Regions from separate parts of the Neobacillus sp. 114 genome, predicted to be linked through region 2. Evidence: predicted binding sites of a transcription regulator. Region 2 holds the regulator's gene; each other region holds the start of a gene.

Region 1 (6,026 bases), 350 kb from region 2:
TACGAATTCTACCCACGGCCGCGCCTGCATTTCGATTCGCGAAAACGAAATTGCTGCCGATGCGATGGGGATTAATACGACCTATTACAAAGTAATGGCGTTTGTCATTGGTGCCTTTTTTGCCGGTGTGGCAGGTGCCTTGCATGCCCATAACTTTTACATCATCCAGCCAACCAACTTTGGCTTTTTGAAGTCCTTTGATATTTTGATTTTTGTCGTGCTAGGCGGATTAGGAAGTATGTCTGGTGCAGTGCTGGCAGCGATTTTATTAACGATCATTTCAACGTTCCTAGCCAATTATCCGGAAGTCAGGATGGTTATCTACAGCCTTGTGTTAATTGCGATGATGCTGTTCCGCCCGCAAGGATTGATGGGAACAAAGGAAATTACGTCTTTCTTCAAGCTAGGTAAATCCGCGCAAGGAGGGTCTCAAGATGCGAACAAAAACACAGTTGCTTAAAGTAGAGAACGCAGGCATCCGATTTGGCGGTTTAAAAGCAGTATCCGGGGTCAACCTAGAGCTTTTGCAGGGAGAACTCGTCGGACTGATCGGGCCAAATGGTGCCGGTAAGACGACCTTCTTCAACCTGTTAACAGGTGTTTATGTTCCAACCGAGGGGACGATTTCTTTGGCCGGTGAAAAATTAAACGGCAATAAGCCATATAAAATTACCAAAAAGGGAATCAGCCGGACATTCCAAAACATCCGCTTGTTTGGCGAATTATCGGTCCTCGATAATGTAAAGGTTGCCTATCATTCACTGGCGAAGCATTCGATTTTCAGTTCAATCTTCCGCCTGCCTTCCCATTTTTCCGGTGAGAGAGAAATGGAAGAAAGGGCAATCGAGTTTTTAAAAATCTTTAAGCTTGATAATGTCCAGCATGAAATGGCGAAGAACCTGCCATACGGACAGCAGCGCCGCTTGGAAATTGCCCGGGCATTAGCAGCAAATCCTAAGCTATTGCTTTTGGATGAGCCGGCAGCAGGGATGAATCCGCAGGAAACTGATGAACTGATGAACCTGATTGCGTTAATTCGCGAAAAATTCTCGTTAACCATTCTTTTAATCGAGCACGATATGAATCTTGTTATGGGTGTTTGTGAAAGAATCTATGTATTGGACCATGGCCAGCTAATTGCCGATGGTACTCCGGAGGAAATCCGCAACAATCCAAAAGTCATCGAAGCGTACCTTGGCGAGGAGGTCTCTTAGTATGCTAAAAGTCAACGATATAAATGTCTATTACGGAAATATCCATGCATTAAAAGGAGTATCCCTCGATATTAACCAGGGTGAAATAGTGACGCTGATCGGTGCGAATGGTGCCGGAAAAAGCACGCTGTTAAAGACCCTTTCCGGGCTTTTGAAACCGAAGACTGGCGAGATTGTGTTTGAAGGCGAGCATGTTGCCGGCAAGGTGCCGCAATTGATTGTGAAGCGCGGGATCTCCCAGGTTCCAGAAGGCCGCCGCGTGTTTGCCAATATGTCGGTAGAGGAAAATTTGGAGCTAGGCGCCTTTTTACGTAAGGATAAGAAGGGCATCCAGGAGGATTTTGAAAAAATCTATCAGCTGTTCCCGCGCCTTTTGGAGCGGAAAAAACAGCTGTCGGGTACGCTGTCAGGCGGTGAGCAGCAGATGCTCGCGATGGGCCGGGCGCTGATGGCACGCCCTAGGCTGCTATTATTGGACGAGCCTTCCATGGGCCTTGCACCGCTGCTCGTCAAAACAATCTTCCAGATTATTGAGGAAATCAATAAAACGGGAACAACGATCCTGCTGGTTGAACAGAATGCGAACATGGCGTTATCCATCGCTGACCGCGCGTACGTCATTGAAACAGGAAAAATAGTCGCCTCTGGTTTAGCTGAAGAACTCAGTGCCAGTGACCAAATTAGAAAAGCCTACCTAGGTGGGCATTAAAAAAGGTATCGGAGTGAACTCCGGTACCTTTAAATTTTTTGCTGCTCCGAATCAAGTGTAAATTGAAAACGATGTTTCGGCTGGAATGAATGCTTAATTTTACTTTTGTATTCGACATACAATTGCTCAAGCCCCACTAAAGCAAGCGAGAAGAAATTAGCATAATTCTTTTGGACCTCCCACTTTAACTCGTTCTTGCCGCAAATGCTGTAATAGTTTAGTTCCTCAATTTCCTTGGCAAGCTTAGCCAGCTCTTCAGACTGTTTTTCTGTCGGAAGGGCCAGAATTTGGTCAATTTTTCTAATATAGGCCTTCGATTTTTCAATTTTCCCTTTAATATCCTGAAAGCCGGCTAGATCAATTAGCTGGTATTTTAATTTAAATTCATTTAACCTGTGTGCTGCTTCATAGGTGGCGCCGACGATTGTCTCTCGCGTCATATATTTTGTTTCATAGCTGAGCATATGTTTCCAGGATGGCTGGGTGATGGCCTTGCGATGGTCTTCGAGTGTCTGGCACAATTTTTTATAGCCATGGATTTCCGGGTGCTCAAAGGCCGGACTCGCCGGATCCAAAAATGGTGCGAGCGGGGCAACGAAGTAAAAGATTCTTGAGTCCTTCCCACAGGCCAGGTGGATAGTTTCACAAAAGTCGATATTTTCGATAGAACTTTCATACGTTTGTCCTGGAATCCCGACCATAAAGAACAGGTCAATTTTTTTACAGCCATTTTTGAGCGCGAACTGCAGTGTTTCGATAACCTTTTCATTTGAGCAGCTGAATTTCCCGTTATATTTCCTAATTTTTTCATCATGGGTTTCGAGGGTAATTTCAATGCTGTAATGAGGGACGCTTTCATTCATCAGCCGGAAAAATTCTTCATCTGCATATTGGAACAACTCAAAGACGATTTCGTTTTTTAGCTTCAATTTTTTTAACCGGTTAAAAAATTCCTCAACATATTCTTGTCCGCCTTGTCTCAGATCATGGAGGATAAATATCGGCGCGCGGCTGAACCGGGAAATAAATTGAATATCCTCGACGAGCTTTTTCGGTGACCGCAATGCTAGCGTTTGACGGTTGCAGTTTTGCCCATATGCCTCCCTCGAGCCGCCGCAAATCAGGCAGTTCTGTGTACATCCGCGTGCTGTCAGCAGTGCGGTGTTCGGGTATTGAAGCCAGCCATTGTATGGCAGCGGGTCGAGGAAATTCCTATATTTGAAAACGGACCGAATGGTGTAGCGGTACCCGGGAACATCGATATCATCGAGATCCTTTGGCACGTACGTTAACGGATTATAGCCAGTCTCGCTGCTCTTTTTCCACGTTAAATTAGGAATATCCGCAAAGTGAGTATTTCCAGTCTCTAGCTTATTCATCAACAGCAGCATCAGTTTTTCTGTCGAGTCCCCGCGCATCACGAAATCAATAAATGGGTATTGGATTAACTCCTTGTGATAATACGTGGCCGACAATCCGCCAAAAATAATCGGTGTATCCGGATGATGCTGCTTGACGATTTTCGCCAGCTCGATGCTCCCGTGGGCATGTGGCAGCCAGTGCAGGTCAATGCCAAACGCACTTGCCCTGATCGATTTTAATTTTTTTTCGACATCAAAGTTTGGGTTCATTAGCATTCGGTTGGCGATATTGATGATTTTTACGCGGAGTCCATAACGCTCCAAATAGTCGGCGATGCTGGTCAGTCCAATCGGGTACATTTCAAAAACGGGCGAGGATGGAACAACATCACTGATTGGTCCGGCAAGCAAAGGATTTTTTCGGAAATCGTAAACACTTGGAGCATGCAGCAGTACTAAATCGTATTTCATGGGAAACACCTCTTTGATTTGTAGTGTAATAACTCCTTTTGGGGTATATATATAAATGTTTTTTTAAGAAAGAATTTGTGAGGAAATTCACAGGTTTTCTAATACTATTATCGCTGTTTATTTTAGTTTACTATAGTAGTTGTTAGTTAGAGTGACAAACAGGTGACAAATTTTAGGTGATTTTGTGCCGGATTTACTACAAAGGTAGTAGGCAAGAATAATCCTTTAGCCAAATAGAAAACGCATAGCGGTTTATGACATAATAGTGGATATCAAACCATTATGGTTTGCGAGGGACCCAGTCCGGTTAGTGTGTTCATTAGACCGGGTTGGGTCCTTATTTTTACGGACGTTTGGCCGGCTGAACAGGCATTCATATTGTTTTCAATCTATAAATACATTAAACTAAAATAAACAGAAAATTAAGTAAATCGTCATAGATTTGGAGGGGAAGCTTTGGGCGATATCGGCATTTTGCAAAAAAAAGAGAAGCTATCAAGGCAATTCCTACAATTTATCTCTGTCTTTGGAGTGTTTATTTATTTTCAATTTGGCTTGTTTAATTTAATGGTACCCCGCGAGCCAATGATTTTGACGCTGCTGGTGATGTTTCTCTTTATTGTTGAACTGTTTCCCGTACCTGTTTGGAAAGGCCAAATAACCATCTCATTTCCATTGGTTTATGCCATATACCTTATGGATGGCTTAGCCTATACGATTGTTTTTTATGGGATTATTGTTACAGCCACCAACATTATGAATAGACGGCCGCTCCGAATTATTTTCTTTAATCCGGCCATGCAGGTCATTAGTTTTTATATTGCCCATCTGCTTTGCCAGTGGCTGTATCCACAGTTGCCAATCGAAGGGCTGTCAAGGGTGCTGCAGGGAATCATCCATTTTAATTTGCTCATCATCCCCTTTTATTTCATGAATAATCTCATTGTGGATCTTGTTTTTGCTATCAGGCCACAAACGTATAATCTGAAAATCTGGAAGATGAAAGTTCTCTTTGAGGTTTATAGTTTTCTTTTTTCCTATGGTTATATTGTTTTGTTGCATGTTTTGGGAAATCAAAGGCGGGGAACGATTGATATTTTTTCTTTTTTCTTCTTTTTTATCCCGTTGGTCTGTGTGGCCCTGCTAAGCTCAATTATTGCCAATTTAAAAAAGGAAAAGGCAAAGCTGAAGGCATTGTTCAGCATTTCATCAGAGCTGAATAAAAAAATTGCCAGGTCTGATTGGTTAACTTTTTTAAAAAATAATCTTCAAGAATTTATTGATGTGGAAGCATGGATTTTGTGGAAACGTCCACCGGAAGGCTGGTTGTTCCGATTTGCGGCTGGCCCTGTCAAGGAAGATTTAACGATGTCGGAGGAAACGGCTGCCGCCCTGGATAAAATGACAAAATTAACCGTTTATCATAATGCCAAAAGAGACCCGAGTCCGGCAGGGATTTTTTTTAAGGAGGAAATAGGGTCAATACTTTATGCCCCCTTAATTTTAGAAAAAGAGCTGGTTGGGATGTTTGTTTTTGGGAGAAGCCGGACCAACAGTTTTAGCGAGGAGGATATGCGCTCTGCGGCTACCCTTGCCAATCAGCTGGCAGTCCTTATTAAAACAAGATGGCTGTTTGCCGAGCAGGAGAAGCGATTGATTTTAGAAGAAAGAAATCGGATTGCCCGGGACATCCATGACGGTGTGGCCCAGTCGCTCGCCGGTGCGATTATGAATCTGGAAACGGCACAGCGGAAATTTGCGAAGATGCCGGAGGATTCACTTCGGTTAATGGGCGAGAGCACCGAGAAACTAAGGCGGAGTCTGAAAGAGGTGCGGGAATCCATTTATGCGTTAAGGCCATATCCAACAGAACGGGTGGGACTATTGTCGGCGATATCCGCGAAAATAAATACGGTTAAGCGGGAGCATAAGCAGAATATCAAGTTAGAGACCAGAGGTCCTGAATTTCACCTGAGCCCGATGGTTGAAAAAATTATTTTTGATATTTGCCAAGAGAGCCTTCAAAATGCCGTAAAGCACGCTGAAGCATCGAAAATTGATATTCTGTTAAGCTATCAAAAGGAGAATGTGCTTTTGAAGGTGAAGGATAATGGCAAGGGTTTTTCGCTTTTCCAGGCCATGGTCAAGGCCCGAGAGCACCCGCATTTTGGAATATTACATATGAATGAATCGGCTGATAAAATTCAGGCCTCACTGCAGATAGACAGCCGAGAAGGAGCCGGAACAGAGATAACCTTAACGGTGCCAAGA
Region 2 (6,026 bases):
GGCTTTTCCTTTGCTGTATCCGGTAATACGATACCGCTTGCAGTTTTTTCTTCTGATTCAACGAGTTCGATGATGATGCGATCACCTAATGGTCTTAACATTCAAACAACCTCCTCAAATATGTGTTATTCGGTCATTTATTAGCACTCGACTATGATGAGTGCTAACACAATTATTATAATAATGAATCTGAAAATCTTTTGCAAGTCTGATGCATAAAATTTATTAAAAAAAGTTACCCTTTTTTTCCACCTTATAAAGTATGGATAAAATCCATATTTCTATTCAATCTATTCAAAGCAGGCATTCAAAATTGAAACTAATTTGTCATTAAAGGTAGAATGAAGAATAGTGATTGATTACATTTCGATTGGAAAAAATAGATGGAAAAGGAGTTTTGATTTGAAAAAGGAATACTGGATTGTCCTTATTGTTTATATTGCCATGCAGCTTTCCAGCTTTGCCGGGATTCCTGCATTTATGTTTGGATTTCGCCTTTTTGGATGGAGGCAGGAATTTGTGGTACCGGTTTGGCTGATCACAAGTTTCACCCTTGCCTTTCTCATCATTCTTGTTATCCTAAGAAAAGAAATGAAGCCTGGGGTCCATAGTGAAAGAAACACTTCAATCGGTCATTCAATAAAGTGGGCGATTTTAGGGGTTTTCCTTGCCCTATTTGCCCAATATACGGCTGCCATCATTGAGCGCCTTATTGGGATTGAATTGGGCTCTAAAAATACACAGGAAATCCTCACGATCATTAATGCCTTTCCTTTGGCCATTCTTGTAACGAGTATTATCGGCCCTATTTTAGAAGAAATTGTGTTTCGAAAAATTATTTTTGGGGCTTTTTATAAGCGGTTTAATTTCTTCATTTCTGCCCTAATCAGCTCGGTGGTCTTTGCGCTTGTCCATATGGAGCCTGAGCATCTGCTTATTTACTCGGCGATGGGCTTTACCTTTGCCTTTCTTTATGTAAAAACTAAACGTATCCTGGTGCCGATTTTCGCCCATGTATCTATGAACACGATGGTCGTCCTTGTTCAGTCGGTTTATAAGGATGACATTGAGCGGCTGATGCGTGAGGCAGAGGCAGTTCAAAACTTTATCGGAGGATTTCTATGAGACGTTCACCTTTGTTTTCCGGTTTGATTTATTTAATACTTGGTGCACTGTTCACCTATTTTGCAATCGATGATGTCCAAAACAATGGCTGGGGCTTCTTCAGCTACCTTTTGGTCATCCTCGCCACCTTTGATTTTGGGTCAGCCTTAAAGATGATTGCTATTCATTTTAAGTACAGGGATAAAATGAATAAACAATGATGTCTTTATTTTTGATTGGACCAATGAAAGCCATTTTCCTTTCTGAATCCACTTAAAAAGTCCTTCATTCGGCTAATGAAGGACTTTTCCCTTTCAGCTTTCACTCAAAATGTCCTTCATACCGTCTATGAAGGACATTTTCCTTTCCGATTTCACTCAAATTGTCCTTCATTCCGCCTATCAAGGACATTTCCACTCCCGATTTCATTCAAATTGTCCTTGAGACCGCCTATCACGGACATTTCCACTCCCGATTTCATTCAAATTGTCCTTGAGACCGCCTATCACGGACATTTCCACTCCCGATTTCACTCAAATTGTCCTTGAGACCGCCTATCACGGACATTTCCACTCCCGATTTCACTCAAATTGTCCTTGATACCGCCTATCAAGGACATTTCCGCTCCCAATTTCACTCAAATTGTCCTTGATACCGCCTATCAAGGACATTTCCGCTCCCAATTTCACTCAAATTGTCCTTGATACCGCCTATCAAGGACATTTCCGCTCCCAATTTCACTCAAATTGTCCTTGATACCGCCTATCAATCACGGACATTTCCCTTCCCAATTTCACTCAAATGTCCTTGATGCCTTCAATAAAGTTTCGCCCCGCTCCATTAATTGACCCCTGTTAGAGCTATCAGCTGTAAGCTTTAAAGAATGAAGCGCAGAATAAGTCCCATTCGGCAGCTGCTCGCGGTAGATTTGCTTTTGCAGCAGATTACGCGGCCACTCCCACTGTTCGTTTACGACCACATCGCGGAAGATACGCGGCAGCGACGAAAATTCCTCCATGACGCCATGAACAGCAAACACGGAGATAGCCTTCCGTAAAATTTCTGCCCCCTCATTTGTAGCACATATTTTCTGCAGCAAGACAAGTTCACGCAGATTAAATAATTTTTCCTAACTTCAATTGGATGGTCCAATATAATTCCTGGATTAAGCGGCTTATCCAGCTGCAAGAATGCCCCCGCCGTCGTTCGCTCTGCGGCATGCTGGATCCGTTTCAACTTGCTTGCTGTGAGTGGATAGTCTTTTACCTTCTTCCCAATAATACTTCGGAAATCGCTGTACAAGTTTGCCTCTCGAGATGCCCGCAGCATAAACCCAGCACAGGCATCCCAATTTCCAACCGCGACAGGTCAATACAATTCCGACTGCAACTGCAATCCCCTTATCCTTTGGACTAGCGTCAAATGTAAGCAGAAAAACAAAAAAGAGTCTGAAAAATTCAGACCCCTATCTTTATTGGTGCGCCTTTCTATAACGGTATTGGTTCCACTGATAATGAATAAAGCATCCGATGCAAAAACCTAGGATTGCCACAAAGGCCGCCGCCGCGACAAGAATTGTGAACACATAGCCAACACCATTCCATCCCAGCAGGAATCCTACAAATCCAATTCCCAAACACGATACGGCAATTTTTTGATTAAATTGCTGCTGCTCCCAATCCTCAGGGATATAAGCCTTTGGGTCCTTTCTTAAAAACAGTTTTGCTATTTGCATAATCGGATTAAACCCGAATAAAAGACCAGACAAACCGGCAACTAACGGCACTAACAAAAACCATTCCTGTCCGGATAACCATGTTAACACAACACTTAAAACAATTGTCCACTGGTTTGTTTTCACGAGCGGCCGTGGGATTGAACGAACTGTTTCTGACATTTTAATCCCCATCTTTCCTATTGGATTACGATACTTATTTGTATATTTATTTTACTTACTTTAACTCCCTTTGTATAGTTATCTGTTTAGGAAAAATGTTTCCAAACGAAAAATGGGCTTCTCACCTATTTTGGCGAGAAGCCCATTTATTATTTATTCTTCGACTTCGTCGTTTGGATAATGCTTTAAAAAGTAAACAAGTGACTGCAGCTCCACCGCCAGGTCAATATGATGCACGCGGATCGATGAAGGTACATTCAGTCTTGCTGGAGTAAAGTTTAAAATTCCTTTTACGTTCGTTTTCACAAGTTTATCTGTGATCTGCTGAGCAACCGGAGCCGGCACCGTCAAAATCGCTACCGAAATATTTTCCTCGATCAAATACTGTTCTATATCGTCCATCGAATAAACTGGAACATCGCCTATCGAATCGCCAATTTTTCCAGGGTCCACATCGAAGGCGCAAGCGATTTTTGTGTTATTATTTTTTAAAAAATTGTAGTGTAAAAAGGCTGTGCCAAGATTACCCACCCCGATTAACGCTACCTTTGTTAATTCATCTTGATCAAGAGTTTTCCGGAAAAACGATAACAAGTAGTTTACATTATAGCCGTACCCCTTTTTCCCAAGGGCTCCGAAATAAGAGAAATCCCTGCGAATCGTGGCCGAGTCCACCTTTACAGCTTCACTCAATTCTGCAGATGACACCCTCTGCTTGCCAGAAGAATGAAGGTTTTGTAAAAATCGATAATATAAGGGCAGACGCTTTGCTGTTGCCTGTGGTATTTTCATCGTTTCATTGGACATATTTCTCCCACCCTTCAATTTTAATGGATATATTAGATATTCCTTCTAAAATCACCGTTTTTGCCGCCGGTTTTTTCTAACAGAAAGGTTGGTCCGATCACCATCCCTTTATCAACTGCCTTACACATATCATAGACGGTCAGGGCACAAACAGAGGCGGCTGTTAGCGCTTCCATCTCAACTCCGGTACTGCCTTTGGTTTTCACTAATGCAGCAATATGCAGTATATATTGTTCCTGCCCGGCCTGTTCCCACGAAAAACTAATATTGATACCTGTTAATGGGATCGGGTGGCACATTGGAATGATATCCCATGTTTTTTTCGCCGCCATTACCGCAGCAACCTGGGCCACTGCTAAGACATCGCCCTTTTTCATTTCGTAGTTTGTGATTTTTTCATAAATTTCAGTGCTTACTGTTATGCTAGACTGGGCAAGTGCCGTGCGTGCCGTTTCCGGCTTATCGCTGACATCGACCATCTTGGCCCGGCCTTCTTCATTAAAATGAGTAAATTCAGCCATAAAAAAATCCTCCTACAAAAAATAATACAATATTTTTATGTCCATGTGTGTGAAACTTTGAACTATCGGTATATTTTTTTATAATTCCATTAAAAATTTCACTTCATTGCCGACATTCGGGTAATACGGTACACTAGTCATAAGGTAATAGAGGTGAAAAAAATGATTTTATTACAGGTTAACCAACTACAAAAATATTATGGTGCTGAACTTATTTTATCGAATATAAAACTGGAATTACAAACCCGTGACCGTGTTGCCCTTGTCGGACGCAATGGAGCGGGGAAATCAACGTTATTGAAAATCATCGCCGGCGAAATGGGCTATGACGGCGGCGAAATCATCAAACCAAAGGATGTTACCGTTGGTTATTTGGCACAAAATACGGGTTTGGAGTCCAATTTGTCCATTTGGGAGGAAATGCTGACGGTTTTTGAGAACCTGCAGGCGATGGAAAAAACGCTACGGAAGCTGGAGGAGCAAATGGCCGATCCTGCTGTTTTCGGGGACCCAGGAAAATACGAACGGGTATTAAAGGAATATGATGAATTGCAAATAAAGTTTAAAGAGCAAGGCGGCTATCAATATGAAGCCGATATCCGCTCTGTATTGCATGGGTTAAATTTTTCTGATACTACATTAATGATTTCAAGTCTAAGCGGCGGACAAAAGACACGGCTTGCGCTAGGCAAACTGCTGCTGACAAGACCTGATATTTTAATTTTGGACGAGCCAACCAACCATTTGGATATCGAAACCCTTTCCTGGCTGGAGCAATATCTGCAGGGCTACGATGGCGCGATTTTAATTGTTTCGCATGACCGCTATTTTTTGGATAAAGTGGTTACAGAGGTGTATGAACTATCACGCCGTCTGATTCAGCGATTTACCGGTAATTATAGCTCTTATCTTGAGCAGAAAGCTGCCAATTATGAACGCGACATGAAGCTTTATGAAAAGCAGCAGGAGGAAATTGCCGCCTTAAAGGATTTCATCCAGCGCAACATCGCACGGGCCACTACTACTAAGAGGGCGCAAAGCCGGCGGAAGAAACTTGAAAAAATGGAAATCATGGACCGGCCATCAGGGGATGAAAAATCCGCTTCCTTCTCATTTGAAATTGAGCGCCAAAGCGGCAATGATGTACTGACTGTTGATTCACTTGCTGTCGGCTATGATGGCGAGATGGTTTCCGAGGATATTTCCTTTCGTGTCTATAAAGGCGACAGTATTGCCCTTGTCGGCCCTAACGGAATCGGGAAGTCGACCCTTTTAAAAACAATTATTAAAAAGCTTCCCGCTTTGGCTGGAACTATTCAATACGGAACCAATTTGTCCATCGGGTATTACGATCAGGAACAAGCCAACCTTACCTCCAATAAACGCGTCTTAAACGAACTATGGGATGTATATCCACTGAAACCAGAAAAGGAAATCCGTACGGTGCTTGGAAATTTCTTATTTTCCGGTGACGATGTGCTTAAAAACGTTTTGTCATTAAGCGGCGGTGAAAAAGCCCGCCTAGCCCTTGCCAAGCTAATGCTCGAGAAAGCAAATTTATTAATATTGGACGAACCTACCAACCATTTGGATTTGGACAGCAAGGAAGTTCTTGAGAATGCTCTAATTGATTATCCAGGTACTATTTTGTTTGTTTCACACGACCGTTATTTTATTAACAGAATCGCAACCAAGGT
Region 3 (6,026 bases), 2.1 Mb from region 2:
TCATGACAAATGCGTAGATTATAATGGTTCCGCCGACGAAAGCATAGGTCATATGTAACACCTTCCCTTAATCAGACTCTTAGTTGAGAATGACTTTCATTGTTAATCAAATTCTAGCACAGGTGATAATCATTTTCAATACTTTGCAGATTATTGTCACAGTTATTTAACAAACTTTGGCAAGAAACGGCGGCAGTCATGAAAAACTCCGTCATATTCGCTGTAGCATCCAAGCGCCCTTTCTTCCTCGGGAATCCGGACGGCAAGCACCATGATATTCAGTACTGTAAACAAACAGGCAGTATAATACGCCTGAAACAGCAAAGGAATGACAAGGATTTCAACACAAACAACGAAATAATTCGGGTGCTTCATAAAACGGTACGGACCTTTACGTATAACGTCTGCATTTGGAAGCACGAGTATTTTCGTGTTCCAATACCTGCCCAGTGAGGCAAGTGCCCATATCCTCAAGGCCTGGGAGAAGATAAAAGCAATAAAAATAATCAGCCATTGAGATGATAACCCGTGATTAAAAATGAACTTTTCCATACTAAAGCTAAGCAAAAATAATACATGCATAAGGACAATCCAGCGGTAGTGGACAATGCCAAATTCAAGTGCTCCCTTACTCTTCATCCATTTTTCATTTCTTTTTGCGAAGAAAACCTCTGTTGCACGCTGAAAAATGATGAAACCCATAAAGCTAATAAATGGCAGCAAGTCCTTCATTCAAACCACCTCAATAGAAGCATTTCCGAACTGAAACCCGGTCCAAGAGCGGCACAAAGCCCATTTGATCCACGTGGAATATCCATTTCCATATATTGTTTCAACACATAAAGAATAGTAGCAGAAGACATATTTCCAAAGTTTTTTAACACTTCGAGCGAAACGTCTGTCATCGACGCAGGTATGCCAAGCGATTCAACATAGGCATCCAACACCTTTTTACCGCCTGGATGGGCAATGAAATAGTCTATTTTATCTATTTGAAGCCGATGCACATGTAAAAATTCTTCTGCCACTGGCTTTAGCCAATTATGTACGATTGTTGGTATATCACGAGAAAACCGGACAAACAATCCTTCATTTTTTATATCCCAGCCCATCACATCCAAAGAATCGGGGAGCAATGCGGATTGAACCGCTAAAATGGACGGGTATGTGTTTTTCAAACGAAAATCCCCGATATCGCAGGAATCACCGCATATTAACGCACAGGCAACCCCGTCTGCAAAAAGAGATGTCCCGATTAAATTGCTCTTCGATAGGTCATTTTGCTGAAAGGTTATACTGCAAAGTTCAACAGAAAGAACAAGGACTTTAGCTTTTGGAAAGGCCATGCAATATTCAAAGGCACGGGCAAGACCTGCAGCACCGCCTGCACAGCCCAATCCCCAGATTGGGATTCGTTTCGTGTGGAGATGAAAAGGCAACAGGTTCATTATTCGTGCTTCAATACTTGGAGTTGCAATCCCTGTGGTGGAAATATAAAAAATGGCATCAATGTCTTCGTAAGGAATTTTTTTCTTAAGAAATTGATTGTTGTCTAGACATTTTACAACTGCCTCCCTCCCGAGGGTAACGGCCGATTCGATGTAGACATTGTTCTTTTCCTCAAAGGAATGATTCTCCTGAAACCAGCCTACGGGATTTACAAAATGTCTTTTCTCAATAAGTCCATTTTCAAAAGCCTTTAATAACCGCCCAATTTCTTTAAATGAACCAGAAAACAATTCCCTGGCGAACTCTGTCGCCTGAGTCTGTTTAATTTCATATGGAGGAATAACTTCTGCAACGGAAAGAATTGTAGGCATACATCATTCTCCTTATCCAAAGGTAAGGGTATTTTTTGCCAAATTGGAGAAAATTATTCCAGACACAAAAAAAACTTCCCCATTCGGAGAAGTAAACGTTTTGAAGGTTGTTGTTGTTGTGCATGTTTATTATATCTTGTAATAGTTATTCCTTCATTATATAAACTTTTCCAATTCTCTAACTTAACCTGACTCTTATTTTTCCGGTTGCTTTTGAACCTCAATTTTTATTTTATTTCCCGCCAACGTCCCGCAAACCTTACATTTTTCAATCTTATTATACAAAAGACAGCAATGGTCACAATAATATTTCTCCAAACCAACCACTTCCAAAGAAAAAGATTTTTATTATTATCATATTTTTCCTACAGAGAATTGTGACAAAAAATGAACTGCCGATTATCATTCCGTAATCAAATTATCAATTATCTAAATCACATGCTTGGTGTGATGTTTCACACTTTAGTCACAATTACAGGTGGGTAATTGTGACTTTAATCACTGTTATACCAACTTATTAACATTACCATAGTAGATAACTAAGGAATGAACAATTTGTGAATTCTTGAATTTGATATTTTCCTTTCACAATTGTTTTGTATTATGAAAGAGAAATCATTTATTTACTTTTCATTTTCTGAAGGGAGTGTAGGGGGATGGCAAAGGCGGAACTAAAGACAAAGCACCAAACAGAGATTGAAGACAGTTCTTCTTTAAAGGGGACACTGGCGTCTGTATTCATTCTGGGGCTATTTATCATTGTTTCATGGGTTTCAGTTTACTATCTGTTCGTAGACCGTTTTTAGGAAATAAAGGGGGGAATTACATATGCATATGCATAAATTTGAAAAAATCTGGCTGACGTTTGGAATTGGCTGTCTCGTTGTCTTTTTAACAGTAGTCGGTGTCAGTGCCTTTTACCTTGGCAACAAACCAGCAAGCTGTTTAACTACAATAAATCCGGAAAAAGTTGATACCACAAAACCTTTCGATAAGCCGGGACTTCATAAGGTTGAAGGCAAAGAGTGGGATTATGAACTCGTATTTGTCGCATCTGCTTTCTCTTATAACCCAGCAAAGGTTGAGGTTCCGCTTGGAGCAAAGGTGAAAGTAATCGCTACCACCAAGGACGTTGTCCATGGTTTTGAAATGGCCGGTACCAATATCAATATGATGCTTGAACCGGGCTATGTCAGCGAGTATACAACAACCTTTGACAAGGCCGGCGAATTTCTAGTTGTTTGTAACGAATATTGTGGTACAGGGCACCATTTAATGTTCTCGAAGATTGAGGTGGTTAAATAATGGTTAACACAGCAGCTAAAGTAAAGGTTGACCCACGTGACGCGAAGCTATCCATGGCGCATTTCTTTGTGGCTTTCGGAGCACTCGCTCTCGGTGGTCTGATGGGATTACTACAAACCCTTGTCCGTTCCGGAAAATTTGAACTGCCTTGGGGAATTGGCTACTATCAAATTTTAACAGCGCATGGTGTTTTAATGGGGCTAGTTTTAACAACATTCTTTATCATGGGATTTCAATATGCGGCTGTATCCAGAACTGCGGGAACACATTCTCCGGCAGCCCGACGCACCGGCTGGATTGGTTTCTGGTTAATGACTGCCGGTACCCTTATGTCCGGAACGATGATTCTATTAAATGAAGCATCTGTACTTTATACATTCTATGCACCACTTAAAGCACACTGGATCTTTTATTTAGGATTAACCTTTGTGGTTGTCGGCAGCTGGGTTGATGGCGCCGCACAAATTATGACCTATGCAAAATGGCGGAAAAATAACCCTGGCAAGCCAAGCCCGTTGTTAAGCTTTATGGCTGTTATCAATACGGTGATGTGGATTGTGGCTACATTAGGGGTTGCTGCAACTGTTCTATTCCAATTGCTACCTTGGTCTTTAGGTTTAGTAGATACTGTTGATGTTCTAATCAGCCGTACGTTATTCTGGTATTTCGGTCACCCGCTAGTGTATTTCTGGCTATTGCCTGCATATATGTGCTGGTATGCAATTATCCCAAAAATTATCGGCGGAAAAATTTTCTCAGATTCTTTGGCTCGTTTATCTTTTATCTTATTCTTGCTTTTCTCAATTCCGGTTGGTTTCCACCACCAGTTGACAGAACCGGGTATTGATCCGGCTTGGAAATTTATTCAGGTTATCTTAACATTCATGGTTATTATCCCGTCCTTAATGACAGCCTTCTCTCTGTTCGCAACGTTTGAGAGATATGGCCGTTCTAAAGGAGCTACTGGTTTATTTGGCTGGTTTAAAGTGCTTCCTTGGAATGATGCCCGTTTCACAGTTCCATTCATCGGTATGGCTTCATTTATTCCTGCCGGTGCCGGAGGTATCATCAATGCTTCCAACCAAATGGACCAGGTTGTCCATAATACCATCTGGGTAACAGGACACTTCCATTTGACAGCAGCAACTTCCGTCGTACTGACATTCTTCGGAATTTCATATTGGCTCGTGCCGCACTTAACAGGCCGCAAGCTGACTAAAGCGATGAACAAATTAGGTATTATCCAAGCATGGGTATGGTTTATCGGGATGGCATTCATGTCCGGTGCAATGCACTTCCAAGGACTGCTTGGCGGACCAAGACGTTCTGCATTCTCCACGTATGGTGACTCCAAGCAGGCGCTTGAGTGGATTCCTTACCAAATTGCCCAGGCAGTTGGCGGAACGATTTTATTCCTTGGCATAATATTAGTATTAGTTATTTTCATTAATCTTGCCTTCTTTGCACCAAAAGGTGAAGAAGAATTCCCTGTCGGCGAAGCAGAAAATCTGCAGGAAAAAGCACCAATGGTATTTGAAAACTGGAAATTATGGCTTGGCATAACTGCTGCCTTAATCCTGTTCGCTTACACAATACCATTCATTGATATCATTCAAAATGCACCACCTGGATCCAAAGGATTTAAGACGTGGTAATGACAAAAGGCTTCAATCCAAACGATTGAAGCCCTCAGGCTGTCGAGAAACTATCGACAGCCTTTTATTTTTGCTTATTTTCTTTTATAATTCACCACGTTAATTTTTTTATAATATTACTAATATAAATGATTCTCAACAAGTCTGTTGATTGCCGCTCCAGGCACTTCGCTTTCCGCGGGCGTGCCGGGGAGCCTCCTCATCGCTTCGCTCCTGCGGGGTCTCCCCTGCCCCGTACTCCCGCAGGAGTCTTCGTGCCTTCCGCGCCAATCAACAGGTGTATTCAATTTAGTCCTTCAACTCCAATAATATAAGTGTTGAATTTAATGTTTAAGCCAAAAGAGTATAGCCAAAGTGAATATGAATTTGTTTCTATTAAAAAATTGGTTCCAGATGATCATGGGCTTCGCTATTGCCAGTTGCGGGGATTGATTAATGTAAGAGAACAGGCTCTTCTTACTCCAGACTGCCAAAATATGAAAAGATTGAAACACACTTATCAAGAATGGAAAATGTGTGTTTCAATACTTAGGTTGATTTGCCTCCCTGTTGATTGGAGCGGAGGGCACTCGACTCCTGCGGGATAGAGAGGTCACTGGAGACCCCGCAGGCGCTTTCAGCGCCGAGGAGGCTCCAGGAGCTCCCCGCGGAAAGCGAGTGCCCGGAGCGGAAATCAACAGGCCAGTTTGCAGGGATAAACAATAAAAGTTTGGTAATTTAGGTTTGGACAAAATAAAAAATTGTCGAGAAAAAGACCCTTTCTCGACAATCTGAGGCTTTCAATCTAAACGATTGAAGCCCTTTGTTTTCTTGCGGGTATATTGATGATGGTTACTGATAACAAAATAATAATCACACCAATTGCTTGGAACATACCAAAGCTTTCCTTATAAAGAAAAACGCTCAATATGGTGGCGACCATCGGTTCAACTGTTGCGATAATTGCCGCAATACTCGCGTCTGTTTTCTCTAGCCCCTTTGTATATAACAAATAGGCAATGACAGTTGGAAACAGGCCTAAGCCAATTCCATAAAACAGGACCTCATTGCTAAGCAACAGGCTCCCCTTTTTCCATAGCGCCGTAAATGGAATTAAGCCCATAGACGCCACTAAAAAAGTATAAAAGGTAACCGTAAATGAAGAATATTTTTCTAACGCAAATTTCCCGAAAATGCTGTATAAAGCATAACCAAAGCCGGCGCCGAGGCCAGTTACAATACCAATTAAAGTGATGGATGATGCCGC
Region 4 (6,026 bases), 1.7 Mb from region 2:
TTGGTGCTCGTCCATTAAGACGTGCCATTCAGGAACAGCTTGAGGACAAAATTACTGATTTTATTTTAGACCAGCCAGATGCTAAACAGCTTGCTGCTATTTTAGAAGATGGCCAAATCAAAGTTATACTTTCTTATTAGCCAAAAAAAAAAGCGAAGCCCTGCGGCTTCGCTTTTTTTATAGCTTTTTATCATCAACCGAATTCAGCCAATTCTCGATTTCACCAACAACAGATTCTACACAGCCGGTTTTAAATGGTGATATTAAATTGGCTGCTTCCACTAGTTTAGTAAATGACATAGAACCGCCAAGCTTACAAAGCTTGACATAGTCTGCCCATGCCTCTGGATGATTCTCCCTTGACCGCTTCCAGAATTGGAAGGCGCAAATTTGCGCAAGCGTATAGTCAATATAATAGAACGGTGAGTTATAAATATGTCCCTGACGCTGCCAGAAGCCGCCGTTCTCCAAATACTTATTGCCGTCATAATCCTTATGCGGCAAATATTTTTTCTCAATTTCCCGCCATTTTTGCTTGCGCTCTGTTGGCGTGGCTTCCGGGTTATCATAAACCCAGTGCTGGAATTCATCAACGGAAACTCCGTATGGCAGGAACAAGAGCGCATCACTAAGATGAGAGAACTTATATTTATCGGTGTCTTCTTTAAAGAACAGCTCCATCCACGGCCAGGTAAAAAACTCCATACTCATCGAATGAATTTCACATGCCTCATAGGTTGGCCAATTATATTCAGGTATTTCAAACTGACGGCTCGAATAAACCTGGAAGGCATGGCCTGCCTCATGAGTCAGGACATCAATATCACCTGATGTGCCATTGAAGTTCGAAAAAATAAACGGAGCTTTATAATTTTCGATATAAGTGCAGTAGCCCCCGCTTGCCTTTCCCTTCTTGGCAACAAGGTCCATCAGATTATTTTCCATCATAAAGGTAAAAAATTCTCCGGTTTCCTCTGAAAGATCCTGATACATTTTTTGTCCGTTCTCAATGATCCATTCTGGACTACCCTTCGGTACAGCGTTTCCGGTCTCGAACACAAAACCTTCATCATAGAATTTTAATTTATCAAGGCCAAGCCGTTCCCGCTGCCGCTCTTTTAGCTTAGATGCGATTGGAACAATAAAGTCCTTTACCTGCTGACGGAAATTAGCCACCATCTCGGCGTTGTAATCGGTTCTCATCATGCGGTTATAACCAAGCTCGACAAAGTTTTTATAACCCAAGGCGTGAGCAATCTCGGTCCGCACCTTTACCAATTCATCATAAATCCGGTCAAACTCCGCATCGTGCTCTGCAAAGAAACCAAATTTCGCCGTACTCGCGCGTTTGCGCATCTCCCGGTCTGTCGATTCAATAAACGGGTCGATTTGCGCAAGTGTACGCTCTTCCCCTTCAAATTCGATTTTCGCCGATGCAACAAGCTTGGTGTATTCTGACGATAATCGGTTTTCCCTTTGCAGCAAAGGAACAATTTCCGGTTTAAACGTCTTTAGCTGACTTTCAGCAAGGGCGAAAAGCTGAGTGCCCCACTTGTTTTCCAATTGCGGGCGGAATTTGGAATCAACCAAAGCCTGATAATATCCTGTGATTAACCCTTCAACCTCAGGCTGGATTTCATCCATGTAATCCTGCTCATTTTTATAAAATTCATCATTCGTATCAATGGTATGGCGAATATTACAAAGATTGAACATCGTCCCCAAGTCATTTCTCAGTTGATTGATTTCATTCATGACCCCGCTCTGCTTTTCCACTGAGTCAGCGTTTTTGAAACGCTCTAATGCTTCATTAAATTTTGCCCGAACCTCGTCTAAGTTAGGTCGTACGTATGTATACTGTTCAAAGCCCATGAAAAAACCCCCTTTTTCATTTTTTTCGGCTATATTCATTTCGACACTATTGATTAATATTCCTTTTTGCAAAAAAAATACGACTAAAAGCCGTATTAAAATTTTCCTGCAGGCAGACCTAATTTTTTTAACAAGTCAATTGCCTCCAGCTTTTCGGAATCAGATAAACTTGACATAAGTTTATCAATTTGTTGGGCATGTTCAGGAAAAATATCCTGAATCAATTTTTTCCCCTCATCTGTTATTTGCGCAAAAATTACACGTCTATCTGTCGGGCAGGCGCTCCTTCTCAATAATCCCTTTTGTTCCAGCTTATCGACAACATACGTAATGCTTCCGCTCGCAAGCAGAATTTTTGCACCAATTTGTTGCAGCGGCTGGTCGCCTTTGTGGTAAAGAAGCTCTAATACGGCAAACTCAGTTGGGTTTAAACCGCTTGCTTGGATAACTTTATTGACGTGTTCATTAATGGCTTTATAGGCTCTTGAGAGAACAATGAATAGCTTTAACGAAACAGCTGTTGAATCTTTTTCCATAACAACTCATCCTTTATCTTTTTGGGAAATTGCCCTCAAAAGCAAAATACCCATAATATCTCGATTTCAAAATTATTATAAAAAAATTTCGAACCTCTGTCAATTGACGGCAAAGTCACACTTTTTATCCTAAATGTTTCTATTGCGAAAAAAGTAAAAAGGATGGAATGTCCATCCTTTTTACTTAATTTTTTGAATCCTTTGATGTAACTCTTCTTTTTCTTCATCAGAGAGCAATCTCGGCCATTGGGATGAGGACGTTTTCTTCCTTGTTAAAATGCTCTGTTAAAATAAAGTAAGCATTTTGGATGTATCCGGCTAATATTTTTAATTCATCATGTGAAGCAGGGGTCCTGGCTGCCTGTTCAAGAAAGGATTTAATATGTGCTTTTGCTTGGTCATGCTCATACTCCATTACCGCTATTGGTCCAGAAGTTGTCCCAATATAAGTCCCCATTATTGGGAACAGCACACCTTCTTCTCTTTCCGAATGCGGGTCAAGCGCTGCCTGAAATTCTTTTACCTTCATAATTAACTCTTGGAAATTAGCTTCTATATCAATATCTTTATCGATTTTTTGGGTTAAGCTGAACAATCCTTCCATTTGGCTTCTTAATGAGGGATGTTCTTCCTTTAATTGCCTTAATCCCTTACTTTTTAGTTCAGCATTCGGCATCCCGCCGATACCGCTCATACAACTGCTCATTCCATTCACTTCTTTCAATCTTCTGCTTATAGTATAAAAGCGCCATTCCTATTATGTAGTGACAATCGTCACATCTATACCAAATTTACAACGTCCTCGGAATATTATTGACAACTTTTTGAAAACGTTTTATTTTTTTGAAAAATTATAACATTTATCACTCAAAAATATCTTTATAGTTTCATATAATAAAGTTAGATATTATGAAAGGGAGGTAAATATATTGAAAACCCCAAATTATCATGACTTTTATCAAACGGCATTTTTACCGATTGGTGCAAATGATTTTGTTTCGCTTAAGGATACAGATGCCTACATTCCAGAATCCAATTCTACACATTGGCTAATTGCCGTAGAAGGGGTCCAGCTCCCTCAGCCACGGATTTATTATCATTGGAAAGTCAGTATATATCCAGCCGCAAATGACGGCGACTTCAATTGGAAAAAGCCGTATTTTTGCTCACAAAATATGGAACAAATGGATCATGCCATAGCCCTTGCTTCCTCGCTTGCAGCCTCCTGCAAAAAAGATGAACTTTCCTCGGCAGCCCTTTTAGAGAAAATAAGCTGACCCTGTAAATACTTACCTTCTAGCTTCACCTTCTTTTTAAAATCCCTTGTGAAAAAATATACATATAGTGTAAATTACAATTAGCAAAAAAAGGTGCTGCCTGCAAATAGCAAACAGCACCTTTTTTTTACGCTAACCTGAAGACAATTCCATGACCGCCTTTTGGATATTCCCATTTAATATTTTGGTAAGGGCAGCCAATCCGGCAGCTTCCGCATTCGTGACAACCTTCATAACCTACCTGCATCCGCGTTCCTTCCCACTTATATACCTCGGCTGGGCAAAATACTGTACAAATTTTATCAGGACATTGGGTCATACAAACGTCATGATCAAGAACGGTAAGATGGGACTTTGTGTCACACTTAAACCTGAGAAGATACTGTTTTTCCTCAATATTCTTCGTTGACATTATTTCACCGCCTTCCATGCACGATAGAGATCTTGCAATACGCGAAGCGTTCCTCTTTGCGAGGTCATATTCTTAATAATTTGCTTTTGTTTATCACGTTTTGGCGTGCCATCAACCGTAAAGAATTTGCTAGCTGCCTGATTCATCATCGGAACATACTCTTTAAAATATTGCGGGTATTTTTCGAATGTATGGGCAGCATCTTTGTACTTTTCTAAATCTTTGATGATAAAGCTATTATATAGGGCCTCGCGGTAGTTATTTAACATTGATTGGCTGAAATTGCCGAGGCGGTGCGCCTCAATAACAGTCTCGGCAGCCAATAAGCCAGAGTGCATCGCCATGTTCGAACCTTCACGATGAATGGCGTTAACAAGCTGGGCAGCGTCCCCAACAACAATAACTCCATTGCCTGCCACTTTAGGAACTGAGCGGTAGCCGCCTTCCGGAATGAGGTGGGCAAGATATTCAGCAGACTCGCCTCCGGCAATGAACGGCTTGACCATTGGATGGTTCTTTAAGTAATCCAGCAGTTCATATGGCTTCATTTTTGCTTTTATCATACTCGATAGTGTTGTCCCTACACCGATATTCAAACTCTCTTTGTTGGTATATAGGAAAGCCGTACCCAGATTTCCTTTTGTGGAATCTCCAAAGATCTCAATCGTGCAGCCTTGGTTGTCCTCCAAATTAAAGCGGTCATTTATTTTGTCTTTTGGAAGATTAACAACTTCCATAACCGTCAGTGCCACTTCGTCTGGGCGGAACTCCTTATGGAACCCAAGCTGTTTGGATAAAAGCGAGTTAACTCCGTCAGCAAGGACGACTACATCTGCAAAAACCTCACCATCCGGCCGGTCGGTTCGGACGCCAACTACCTTGCCGTCTTCGACAATACATTCCGTGACAACTGTTTCGGTAATTAGAAGCGCTCCTGCCTCCACAGCTTTCTTTGCGAACCATTGGTCAAACTGGGCCCTTAGGACTGTAAAGTTATTATATGGCTCCACGCCCCATTCGAGGCCCTTATATCCGAACGAAAGAACTGATTCTTTGTCCATCATCCAGAACCGCTGTTCAATGACCGGTCTTTCAAGCGGCGCTTCTTTCCAAAAGTCAGGAATCAATTCTTCCATTTGCTGGCGGTACAATACTCCACCCATAACGTTTTTGGCCCCTGGATACTCTCCACGTTCAATCAGCAGCACATTCAGACCGTTTTTAGCACAAGTGTAAGCACAAGAGGTTCCTGCAGGGCCAGCCCCTACCACAATCACGTCAAACTTCTCAGGCATAGCTCAGTTCACCGCCCTTTTCAGCTTTAAGCTTCTTAAATTGCTCGATTAGTTTAGGGACAATTTCCATTGCGTCTCCTACAATGCCGTACGTTGCCACGTCAAAAATCGGGGCGTTCGGGTCTTTGTTGATTGCAATTATAAACTCGGAATTCTTCATACCGACCACATGCTGAATCGCTCCGGATACTCCAATGGCAAAATAAATTTTCGGTGTGACCGTTTCTCCTGTCTGTCCAACCTGCTGCTCATGCGGCAGCCATCCTGCTTCAACGACATCGCGGGTTCCGCCTGCGCTGGCGCCGATTGTTTCCGCCAATTCATGTATTAGCTGGAAATTTTGCAGGTCGCCCATTCCTTTGCCACCGCATACGATAACATGGGCATCGGCTAATTTAGCTTTTTTTGTTACGTCATTCACAATTTGCAGTACTTTTGTACGCATTTCCTCTTCGTTCAAAGCTATTTTCTCTTCAATAATTTTTCCTTGTCTTACTGCATCTGGCTCAAGTGCCTTCATTACTTTAGGTCTTACTGTTGCCATTTGCGGGCGATGCTTCTTACAGAGAATCGTTGCCATAATATTACCGCCGAATGCCGGCCGGCTTGCTTCTAGCAATCTATTATCTACGTC

Evidence for each region. Region 2 encodes Rex, which represses fermentation and respiration genes when NADH is low (regulators of the CRP and FNR family bind a similar motif). Its sites were predicted from a motif close to TTGTGAAATATTTCACAA; they were not measured.
Region 1: a site for Rex is predicted at 3,831-3,848, ahead of QNN06_RS30770 (TIGR04190 family B12-binding domain/radical SAM domain protein). Genes of this name have one in related genera too.
Region 3: a site for Rex is predicted at 2,264-2,281, ahead of QNN06_RS22365 (cytochrome c oxidase subunit 2A). Genes of this name have one in related genera too.
Region 4: a site for Rex is predicted at 3,171-3,188, ahead of QNN06_RS09885 (hemerythrin domain-containing protein). Genes of this name have one in related genera too.

What each region holds. Positions count from the first base shown of each region.
Region 1 is NZ_CP126144.1:6,300,655-6,306,680, reverse strand. Features, by position in the region: gene QNN06_RS30785 (branched-chain amino acid ABC transporter permease) at 1-460, shown strand, start outside; gene QNN06_RS30780 (ABC transporter ATP-binding protein) at 435-1,214, shown strand; gene QNN06_RS30775 (ABC transporter ATP-binding protein) at 1,216-1,923, shown strand; gene QNN06_RS30770 (TIGR04190 family B12-binding domain/radical SAM domain protein) at 1,953-3,755, opposite strand; gene QNN06_RS30765 (GAF domain-containing sensor histidine kinase) at 4,212-6,026, shown strand, end outside.
Region 2 is NZ_CP126144.1:254,495-260,520, reverse strand. Features, by position in the region: gene groES (co-chaperone GroES) at 1-101, opposite strand, end outside; gene QNN06_RS01425 (CPBP family intramembrane glutamic endopeptidase) at 403-1,125, shown strand; gene QNN06_RS01420 (YdiK family protein) at 1,122-1,325, shown strand; gene QNN06_RS01415 (hypothetical protein) at 1,898-2,143, opposite strand; gene QNN06_RS01410 (DUF4395 domain-containing protein) at 2,576-3,001, opposite strand; gene QNN06_RS01405 (redox-sensing transcriptional repressor Rex) at 3,155-3,808, opposite strand; gene moaC (cyclic pyranopterin monophosphate synthase MoaC) at 3,841-4,329, opposite strand; gene QNN06_RS01395 (ABC-F family ATP-binding cassette domain-containing protein) at 4,492-6,026, shown strand, end outside.
Region 3 is NZ_CP126144.1:4,589,403-4,595,428, forward strand. Features, by position in the region: gene QNN06_RS22355 (isoprenylcysteine carboxyl methyltransferase family protein) at 163-732, opposite strand; gene QNN06_RS22360 (type III polyketide synthase) at 729-1,820, opposite strand; gene QNN06_RS22365 (cytochrome c oxidase subunit 2A) at 2,477-2,626, shown strand; gene QNN06_RS22370 (cytochrome c oxidase subunit II) at 2,649-3,125, shown strand; gene QNN06_RS22375 (b(o/a)3-type cytochrome-c oxidase subunit 1) at 3,125-4,780, shown strand; gene QNN06_RS22380 (hypothetical protein) at 5,107-5,367, shown strand; gene QNN06_RS22385 (DMT family transporter) at 5,565-6,026, opposite strand, start outside.
Region 4 is NZ_CP126144.1:1,968,152-1,974,177, reverse strand. Features, by position in the region: gene QNN06_RS09900 (ATP-dependent Clp protease ATP-binding subunit) at 1-140, shown strand, start outside; gene QNN06_RS09895 (M3 family oligoendopeptidase) at 178-1,872, opposite strand; gene QNN06_RS09890 (MarR family winged helix-turn-helix transcriptional regulator) at 1,968-2,408, opposite strand; gene QNN06_RS09885 (hemerythrin domain-containing protein) at 2,635-3,114, opposite strand; gene QNN06_RS09880 (hypothetical protein) at 3,338-3,685, shown strand; gene QNN06_RS09875 (ferredoxin family protein) at 3,813-4,097, opposite strand; gene QNN06_RS09870 (FAD-dependent oxidoreductase) at 4,097-5,392, opposite strand; gene QNN06_RS09865 (electron transfer flavoprotein subunit alpha/FixB family protein) at 5,385-6,026, opposite strand, start outside.